2 regions of the Bariatricus sp. SGI.019 genome follow, and region 1 is predicted to be linked to the other one. Evidence: riboswitches for the same ligand, from Rfam matches in the RefSeq annotation. Region 1 holds a riboswitch; the other holds the start of a gene.
The links. A riboswitch is a leader RNA that binds a small molecule or an ion and turns the genes downstream of it on or off. The one in region 1 is predicted to bind cobalamin.
Positions count from the first base shown of each region.

Region 2: linked by a shared signal. The riboswitch ahead of ACQRD1_RS06460 (uroporphyrinogen decarboxylase family protein) and the one ahead of cbiD (cobalt-precorrin-5B (C(1))-methyltransferase CbiD) in region 1 are both predicted to bind cobalamin.

Region 1 is NZ_JBNPOQ010000002.1:152,265-157,031, forward strand. Features, by position in the region: gene cobM (precorrin-4 C(11)-methyltransferase) at 1-353, opposite strand, end outside; gene cobI (precorrin-2 C(20)-methyltransferase) at 350-1,042, opposite strand; gene cbiD (cobalt-precorrin-5B (C(1))-methyltransferase CbiD) at 1,083-2,228, opposite strand; cobalamin riboswitch at 2,372-2,557, opposite strand; gene ACQRD1_RS02065 (Uma2 family endonuclease) at 2,616-3,386, opposite strand; gene ACQRD1_RS02070 (superoxide dismutase family protein) at 3,476-3,955, opposite strand; gene queA (tRNA preQ1(34) S-adenosylmethionine ribosyltransferase-isomerase QueA) at 4,063-4,767, opposite strand, start outside.
Region 2 is NZ_JBNPOQ010000008.1:7,226-11,992, forward strand. Features, by position in the region: gene ACQRD1_RS06455 (corrinoid protein) at 1-194, opposite strand, end outside; gene ACQRD1_RS06460 (uroporphyrinogen decarboxylase family protein) at 257-1,375, opposite strand; cobalamin riboswitch at 1,441-1,627, opposite strand; gene recO (DNA repair protein RecO) at 1,875-2,624, opposite strand; gene ACQRD1_RS06470 (hypothetical protein) at 2,566-2,742, opposite strand; gene era (GTPase Era) at 2,797-3,693, opposite strand; gene ACQRD1_RS06480 (insulinase family protein) at 3,746-4,767, opposite strand, start outside.

The DNA.
Region 1 (4,767 bases):
GCTGCCGCAGCACCACAAAAAGAGCTTACCCCCGGGCAAGAATCATATAGAATGTTCTTCTCATCCAGAATATCCATCTGCTCTCGAATCGCACCATAGAGACATGGATCTCCCGTATGCAGCCGGACAGTCATCTGACTCTTTTTTTCTGCCTGTATCATTACCTCTATCACTTCCTCCAGCGTCATGAATGCGCTATTGTAGATCTTACATCCTTCTTTCGCATATTTTAAAAGTCCCGGATTCACTAAGGACCCTGCATAGATAATTACGTCAGCATCTTCAATCATCTTCTGCCCCCTGACTGTAATCAGATCTTCTGCCCCAGGTCCAGCTCCAACAAAATGTATCATAACGCCTCTCCTTCTTTCACAAATAACAATGTATAATACCCTGCATCTTCAGGAATCTGTTCTGTTCCATAATAGATATGCTCCGTCTTCATTCCACAGTTTTCTACCATGACAACAGATGCATCCATATCTTTTAGCTGTTCTTTTACATGCGGAAGTTTCTTTCCTGCCTTCATAAGAATCTTTGTTCCTTCTAACTGCAGAGCCTCTTCAATCTGATATGAAGCCGGAATAATGTGAATCTGTTCCGCTTTCTCAGCAATTCCTATATTCAGTCTCGCCGCTGCTGCACAGAATGATGGAACTCCGCTGACCATCTCTACCTCATATCCCTTTTTTTGAATCTCTTTATGCAGATAAATATAAGTAGAATACACTGCAGGATCTCCTAATGTTAAAAATGCCACTTTCTTTCCTTTATCCAGGCAACGACTCAAAACTTTCGCACCTTCCTCATGATTCTTTTGTAAAGTCTGCTCATCTTTTGTCATAGGCATATAAATCCCCAACAGCTCTTTTTGTTCAATCTCTGGATACGCTTCCCTGACAATCTGATAAGCAACCGTTTCCATCGGATTCCTGCCCGGAACCGCAATCACATCACATTCTCGAATAACTCGCAATGCTTTTACTGTTAAAAGCTCCGGATCTCCGGGGCCTACGCCAACTCCATATAAGATTCCTGCCATCTTCATTCTCCTTGTGTCTTTATTACTATATGATGCTAGGTCATACGCTTTTGACCCTAACTTTATATTTTTCTATCAGATGTTCTGCCTGGCTGGTCTTTCCAAGAATACCATATATATTGGAAAATGTGATCGCACCAATCTGAAGCTCACCTGCTGCCCGGTAATTCAAATACTGCTCCATTCGCTCCATTATCTGCCCCATAATCCTTTCTCGCTCAGAAACTGTGCATCTGTCCAATGCATCATCTGTTGTCATACAATCCAGGAATTCACAGGTCTTTTCCCTCGAAACTCCTGCTTTTAACGCTGCCGCTGCAAGAATCTCCATCCGACAGTCCGCCCATCTTGAATGGGTATTCATAATCCCTCCGGCAACTTTAATGAGTTTTCCGATATGCCCTACCAGCAGAATACCTTTACTTCCCTGATCAATTGCCATATCTATAGTCTGTCCAATATAATTACTGCATTTAACCACTTCCTGCTCTTCAATCCCATAGGCTTGTCTCAGAAAATCCAGGCCATAATTCCCCGGTGCCGCAATCAGATATTCTTTTCCTGCCGCTATTTTCACTCTTATATCCAGGCAAATAGTATCCAACAATGCCTGCTCACTCATCGGTTCTACCAATCCGCTGGTTCCCAGAATCGACAGACCACCCTCAATTCCCAGTCTCGGATTAAAAGTCTTTGCTGCAAGACGTTTTCCTTCCGGTATGGATATCTCAACATATATGCCCCCAAGATAACCAACCTCCTCACAGGCATCCTCCACTTCTTGCAAGATCATCTTACGCGGAACGCGATTGATCGCCGCATTCCCAACTGGTTGATCCAGACCTGGTTTCGTAACTCTCCCGATTCCCTGACCTCCATCAAGAATGTACTGTCCTGTATTTGTTTTTTCCACTTTACTGTACACCATGATTCCGTTCGTGATATCAGGATCATCTCCACTATCTTTTTGGACTGCACAAGATATGCTCTGTATCTCCTTTTGATTCTCATCCCGGTATTCTATCCTGATATCATGAATCTTCAACTGAAGTTTCTTTCCCTTGGGAAGTTCCACTTCTACCTGATCTATCTGCTCTTTTGCAAATAGCATCTTCAGCGCGGCTTTCGTCGCCGCCTGTGCGCACGTTCCCGTAGTATAACCCCAGGCAAGTTTTTTCTGTGCCATTCTTTCTCTCCTGTCACATCTTTTTCTACATTCATGAATATATCTTTTTCATATGAAAGAAAAAGGAGGTGACGCCTTGCGACAATCCCTCCATACAATCAGAACTTTTCCATTCTTATGTATCATCCTGCCCTCACCGTAAGACTTTACTCTGATTACTGGCAGGTATCCTGACTTAAAACTAAAACCTAATCCCCGCCCTTCCCGTTGTCATTCTCACAACAGTGGTCCGCAGGTTTCGTCATTTCTTACAGTAGAGTGAGCTGCTGCGGATTCGCACCGCATTCCCTTTTCATCCACAAAGTGAAACCAGTCTCAATATCTATATTCTATCGGTTTATGTCAGGCATGTCAAATTCTTTTCTGCTTCCTGTTTCTATTCCCTTTTTATTCATATAAAAAACTTATATATTCATAGATTTCAGCAAAATTTATGATACATTTCCCTTCAAAAATCCTCACTGGAACTTTGTCATCAAATCCATAGATTACTGGAAATTCATCATGTTCAAAGTCATATACTAATACTTTTTTCTGTACCGGATCTACAATCCAGTATTCTCTGACTCCTGCACTGGCATATTTTTCACACTTTATAATCATATCTTTCTTTCTTCCTGATTCAGAGAGAATTTCCACAATGAAATCCGGTGCCCCATAAGTACAATGCTTAATTAATTTCCTCCGATCACACACTACAAACACGTCTGGCTGAACCATCGTCTTATCATCACAGTCGAGCTGAACATCTGCCGGCGCAACAAACGGAATACACTGCCCACCTTCTTTTTTTATATAATCTTTGATTGGCTGCCATATCTCTGTACATAATAATTGATGCAAATTCGACGGTGCCGCCATATCATAGATGACTCCATTCATTAACTCCACACGTCTTTCTTTCGGCAATGCATAATAATCTTGCACAGTATATTCCCCCGGTCTTTTCACCGAATAATCCCTTACAGATTCAGCCATCTTGTTATCTTCTTTTTTCAGCACTTTCTCTAAAGCCAACAATGTATCATATCGTGGTGAGGCAGTTACACCCGCAAAAATTTTCTGCACTGTGCCAAGAGGAACACCCGATAGTTCTGAAATCATTTCGTTCGTATAACCTAAGAGTTTCTTTCTCTCTTTCATTTCCTGTACTGTCATTTTGGTTCCTCTCTTTCATTTGTTTTCATAATTATATCTTTTATCACTCCATATGTCAATCATATTATTTCCATTTAATTTCCATATTTTTACCGTATCTCGCTCTCTCGTGCCTGAATCTCGCCACAGGCAATCATTTCTCCAGAAGCACCAGATGGCTGTGTATGAAAATCATCCGGCAACGCATGGATAATTACCGTTTTTCCAATGACATCCTCAGGATAAAACCGATCTGTATATACACACATCCACGCAATCCCATTATTACTTAGCAGAGGCGGCAAATCCCCTGCATGCTCAGGATGCTGTGATTTTACTGACTGGTAATGCCCATCAACATTTGCAAAGGGCTCCTGATCTGCTCCAGAACAGCTGCCACCTTCATGAATATGAAATCCATGAAACTGTTGACTGCTTTTTCCATTGATATCTGTAATCCCATAAATAGATGCAACCAGCACCGTTCCTCCAAACGTATCATAAAAATCCACTCTACCTCTGAGATGTGGATACTTTGCACTTCCTGCTATCTTCGCAGAAGCAGTTGGATGATTCTCCATAATCTTCATCTTACCATCACACTCCTTGTGGCATTCTATGCAAATACCTTCAGGAATATGTAAAAAGGATGGGGCGGGGGAAAAAATTCATTTTCCTCGCCCCATCCTTTCATGCGTTAACAGATCAACATAGCATCTCCAAACGAAAAAAAGCGATATTTTTCTCTGACAGCCTCTTCATATGCCGACAGCACATGTTCTCTTCCAGCCAAAGCCGACACCAGCATGATGAGTGTAGACTCTGGAAGATGAAAATTCGTAATCAGACAATCCAAAACCTTAAATTTATATCCTGGATAAATGAAGATTTCTGTCCATCCACTGCATGCTTTCAAATGTCCCGTCTCATCTGCGGCAGACTCAATAGTCCTGCAGCTGGTTGTCCCTACACAGATAACTCTGTTTCCGGAATCCTTTGCCATATTAATCTTGGCCGCTGCATCTTCATCAATCTGAAAAAATTCGGAATGCATATGGTGTTCCGTAATCTCATCTACTTTAACCGGTCGAAATGTTCCAAGGCCTACGTGAAGTGTTACTCTGGCTATATCAATTCCCTTTTCTTCAATGGCTTTCAGAAGTTCCGGTGTGAAATGGAGTCCTGCCGTTGGTGCAGCCGCAGACCCTGTATGAGTAGCGTATACTGTCTGGTAACGGTTTTTATCCTCCAGTTGATGAGTAATGTACGGCGGAAGAGGCATCTGTCCCAACTGATCTAAGATTTCCTCAAAGATTCCATCATAGGTAAATTGTATCAAACGATTCCCTTCTTCTACCACATCAATGACTTCACCAATTAAAAGCCCCTCTCCAAAGCTGAT
Region 2 (4,767 bases), on a different contig from region 1:
GTAACGAAATATTCTTCTGCATCGTACAAATCACTCGCCTTATTCATTCCATCTACAAGTCCATCCATAATACCATCAAACGCTGGGTATCCTGCTTCCAGATATTCATTCGCAACATCTACGACCTCTTCGTCCTCCATTTCAACTACACATTCAGATAACGCTTCCAGTAATTCCTCTTTTGATCTTGCCATGATCATTTCCTCCTAAAACTTATTAATCAAGATTAACATCTATTGATTCTATAAACTACCTCTTAATCTTCTTGCAATCCTTTCGGCAGACATCCTATTTTCGCACCACGCCCATATTTTCTTGCTGCATAGATAAGAGCTTCCATATTCTCTTTAGATGTACCAAACGGCGTCTGACATCCGACGTTAAGCTGGAATCCTTTTGGACTGTCTCCTGCCTTTTCAATACATTCTTTACAGGACGCAATCACCTCATCAATCGTACCATTTAACATAACATCTACTGGCGGTACATTTCCCATTAACATCACTTTATCTCCAATCGCTTCTTTTGCCTCAGCAAGATCTTCGCAATTATCTATACTAAATGCACATACTCCACTATTTGCAATGTCGTTCCAGATTGGTTTCGTTTTTCCACAAATATGGATCATAGGCGGCTGTCCTGTTATTTCATAAAGTCCATCAATCATCTCTTTCAAATATGGATAAGAAAACTCATCGAACTGCTTTTTACTCAAAATATCCGAGCAGGTTACCGGATCAGATATAAATACAGAACATGGCCCAAATTCTTTGCAAAATGCTTCTACCCATTTTAATGAACATTCATTGGAAAGTTTCAAAAGCTTTTTCAGCATTTCCGGATTTTTTCTGGTATCTCTTAACATTAAATCCACCGGCCTGATCGCAGCTGCACATGACACTGGCCCTGTCACACCTGTGCTGATTGGATATTCGGGTAATCGTTTTTTTAATTCTTTTGCCATATCAAGCATTGGGGTAAGAACGGGATTGTCATATGGGTCCACTACTTTTAATTTATCAAAATCTGCATAATCCATAAGGACATGTTCTTCGATTCGAGGCACTCCGTATTCTGGTGTGAAAAGTTTCGATCCAAGTGCTACTCCAATGGTTCTTAAATCCGGCCCAACTCCAAATCCAAAATTGTTATATGTCACATCCTTCTCCCTGATGACCTTTGTCATAACTTCCGGATCTTCGCTCATTTGTTTCGTTGAATATCCCATCAGATCGGCAATCGCCATCTCTGGGGCAAGAATTCCATATGGAATGCAGTCCACTTCCTCCCCTTTCATGTATGCTGCCATACGTTCAGAAGGTGTCATCTCTTCTTTCTGTTCATTCATCAACTTTTTCAGCTCTTGATAATCCATTTTTTACCTCCTAAAATAAAATACGGTACGAAAAAACAGCGTAAACACTGCCTTTCCCCACCGAAATCTCCTGAAAATATATAGCAGGTCTCCTGACTCGACTTCATCCTCTGGATTTCCTTCCCCAAAAGTAAAACATCTTGAGTGGTCAATAAAACCATCGTCCGTCACACAGTAGAGCGGGCTGCTCCGGACTCTCACCGAATTCCCTTTTCAACAATTCTCATTGTCACTATATACGTTTACATTTCAAGTTTATCATGTGAATTAACATTTTCCAAATCGGTTATTTCTATAATAAAAGTCTTATATAGATAGTTTCTATTCTACGGGTTTTTCATCTCTAAATGATTCATTCACTTTATGTATTCGTTCTGACAAACTATAATACAGATAAATATATTACAGGAAACGCTGCTTGAAAAAGAATAACATCAGAGAGGAGCTTCGCACACCAACAGATCTGGTCGGATGCGAGGCTCCCCTTTTATGTATATTTTTATCCTAATTTTGTCAATTGTTCTAATATCTCTAATGACTTAAATCTTTTTCCTACGTAAGTTTCCAGATATCTTCCGGTCACTTTTCCCAGTTCCCAAAGCACTTCATCAGATACGGTAAAGGTATATAGTTTTTCCACCGGCGTTCCCACAATATATTGAAGCGTATAGATTGTAGAGGGATTCAGCACCATTCCATCCGAAACATCTCTTCTGCATCTGTCACAGAGCAGACCTCCACGTCTAACACTGAACACCATTGGTCTTTCTCTGTCCCCGCATCCTACACACTGGAATACCTGTGGTCCTTCTCCATTGATACTGACCGTTTTCAGCTCATAGATATACCGAATCAGCCGGTTTGGTATATGGGGATTTACAAGCGCCCGAAGAGTCTGATACAAAAGCTTTAATAGCTGAGTCTCATCGTTAGCTTCTCTTGCATAATAATTGGCCAGCTCCATAAAATAGAATCCGTAATATGCCCCTTCAACATCCATACGCAGCTCCTGAAAGTAATTGGAAATAGAGGCCGACACCAATGTATATGATGTCCGCCCCTCATAAACTGTAAATTCTCCGAAGGAAAATGGACTCGTTACTCCCATCAGTGCACTGTTAGGCCTTCTTGCGCCGCGGGCAAATGCTGCAATCTTCCCTCGTTCTTTTGTCAGAATTACCACTCGTCTGTCATATTCGCCGACAGGAGCTGCCTGCAGGACCAGGCCTGTCACTGTAATCTGATTCACCGTTTATTCCACCTTCATGGTCTTTTATTATCTGTTTACAAATCTGCATTCCCTTATAGCAAAGATAATCTGTCACTTTTCCCGTCTCCAGAAAACGCTCCCAGTACTCTTCTTCCATGAAATCACCTCATCCTCTGTTGATAGGATTAGGTTCTCCCAGAAAAGGCTGATTTTATTCTTCATCCCGATATCCAAAATTTTTCATTAGATATTCGCTGTCTCGCCAGTCCTTCTTTACCTTAACCCAGAGTTTCAGATTCACTTGACAATCCAGCATTTTCTCAATCTCATAGCGGGCTGTGCTGCCAATCTTTTTCAACATATTTCCTTGTTTTCCAATAATTATCCCCTTGTGGGAGTCTCTCTCACAGATGATGGTCGCATTAATATGCATTACCTTCTTCTGCATCTTCATCTGGTCAATTGCCACCGCAATTCCATGTGGAATCTCATCCTGCAGACAATGAAGTGCTTTTTCGCGAATCAGCTCTGCTACGATCTGACGCTCCGGCTGATCAGTAATGGTATCCTCATCATAAAACTGTGGTCCATAAGGAAGATACTTCATGATCACTCGTATCAACTCATCCGTATTATCCCCGTTTCTTGCAGACACCGGAACAATTTCCGCAAAATCGCAGACATCCTTATACGCTGCAATTGCCGGCAATACCTCTTCCTTCTTCACACTGTCAATCTTATTAATAACCAGAATAATTGGGGTATGAACTCTCTGAAGCTGCTTGGCAATGTGCTGCTCACCTGCACCGATGAACGTCGTTGGCTCCACAAGCCACAACACCACATCCACCTCATTCAACGTCCGCTCTGCCACATTCACCATATATTCTCCAAGTTTATTCTTCGCCTTGTGGATACCCGGCGTATCCACAAACACGATCTGCCCCTCCTCCGTTGTCAGCACCGTCTGGATACGATTTCTCGTCGTCTGCGGCTTATTAGAAGTAATGGCAATTTTTTGTCCTATCAGACAATTCATCAACGTAGATTTCCCCACATTTGGGCGTCCGATCAAAGTAACAAATCCCGATTTATAATCTTTTCTCATAAAAACTCCTTAAATGGGGACGTAGTATTCTTTCAATTTACTACGTCCCCTGTTAAAAACTTGTCACAGTTTTAAACAGTTCTTTATTTTCTTCTATTTTGTCTTCGCTTCCAACTACGCACAGTTGATCTGCCTTCAATACGGCCTCTACAACTCGGTAAAGGGCGCGGATATCATCTTGTGTTGCATCTAGAATCTGACTGCGTTCTTCGCGGATCATGTCTGCGCTTACTTTATTCATGTAGAGGTTCATGGATCGTTCGCCTTTGGTTGCGGGTGTCATAGGCTGATCAATATTGCTGATGGTTCCGATGATGTATTTGGTCATGTCTCTGTCGCTTACGGTGAAGTTCTTCAGGTAATCTACAATTCCTTCGTATACTTCTATGGTGCGCTTCAGATTTGGATCACGGTAGGAAACGAAATAACCTTCTCCTATGCGGTTGAAATTGCTCATGCATCCATATGCTCCGCCTTTTACACGGATATTCTGCCAGAGATAATCGTAGCTTAGGATTACCTTCAGAATCTGAAGTGCTCCGGTATATGCAGCTCCATTATCGATGAAGTTACCGGTTCGTGCCACATACTGTACTTTTGATGCTGTTTTGAATCCTTCGTTCTTCTTTTCGCAATGGATGATGCATGGTGTCTCTTCTGGAACTTCTTTGTAAAGTCTTTCGGAAAGATTGGCAATCATCTTCTCTAATCCGTCCATTCCTTCTTTTGAAGCAGTATAACTGATCATCATGTTATCCGGACGGAATAGTTTCTTGGTAAGATTGATAAGTGTTGCTGTTATTGATTCTTTTTCTTCCTCGAAATGCTCTGACAGATCCACTATCTTCTGGTAAAAATCTATGCCATTTGTCATATCCTTGAATTTTGCGGACGGAGAAGCATAGGACAATGCCCGAAGCGCCGCTGTTGTATGCCCGGATGACTGGAATTTCATAGAGAGCCTTGACTTGGTCATTGCCAGGATTTCTTTGATTCGTTTCGTATCATTTAACTTGGAAGCAGTCAGAATCTCCCCCATCATCTCAAATGTTTTTTCAAGCTTTGGATAAAGTG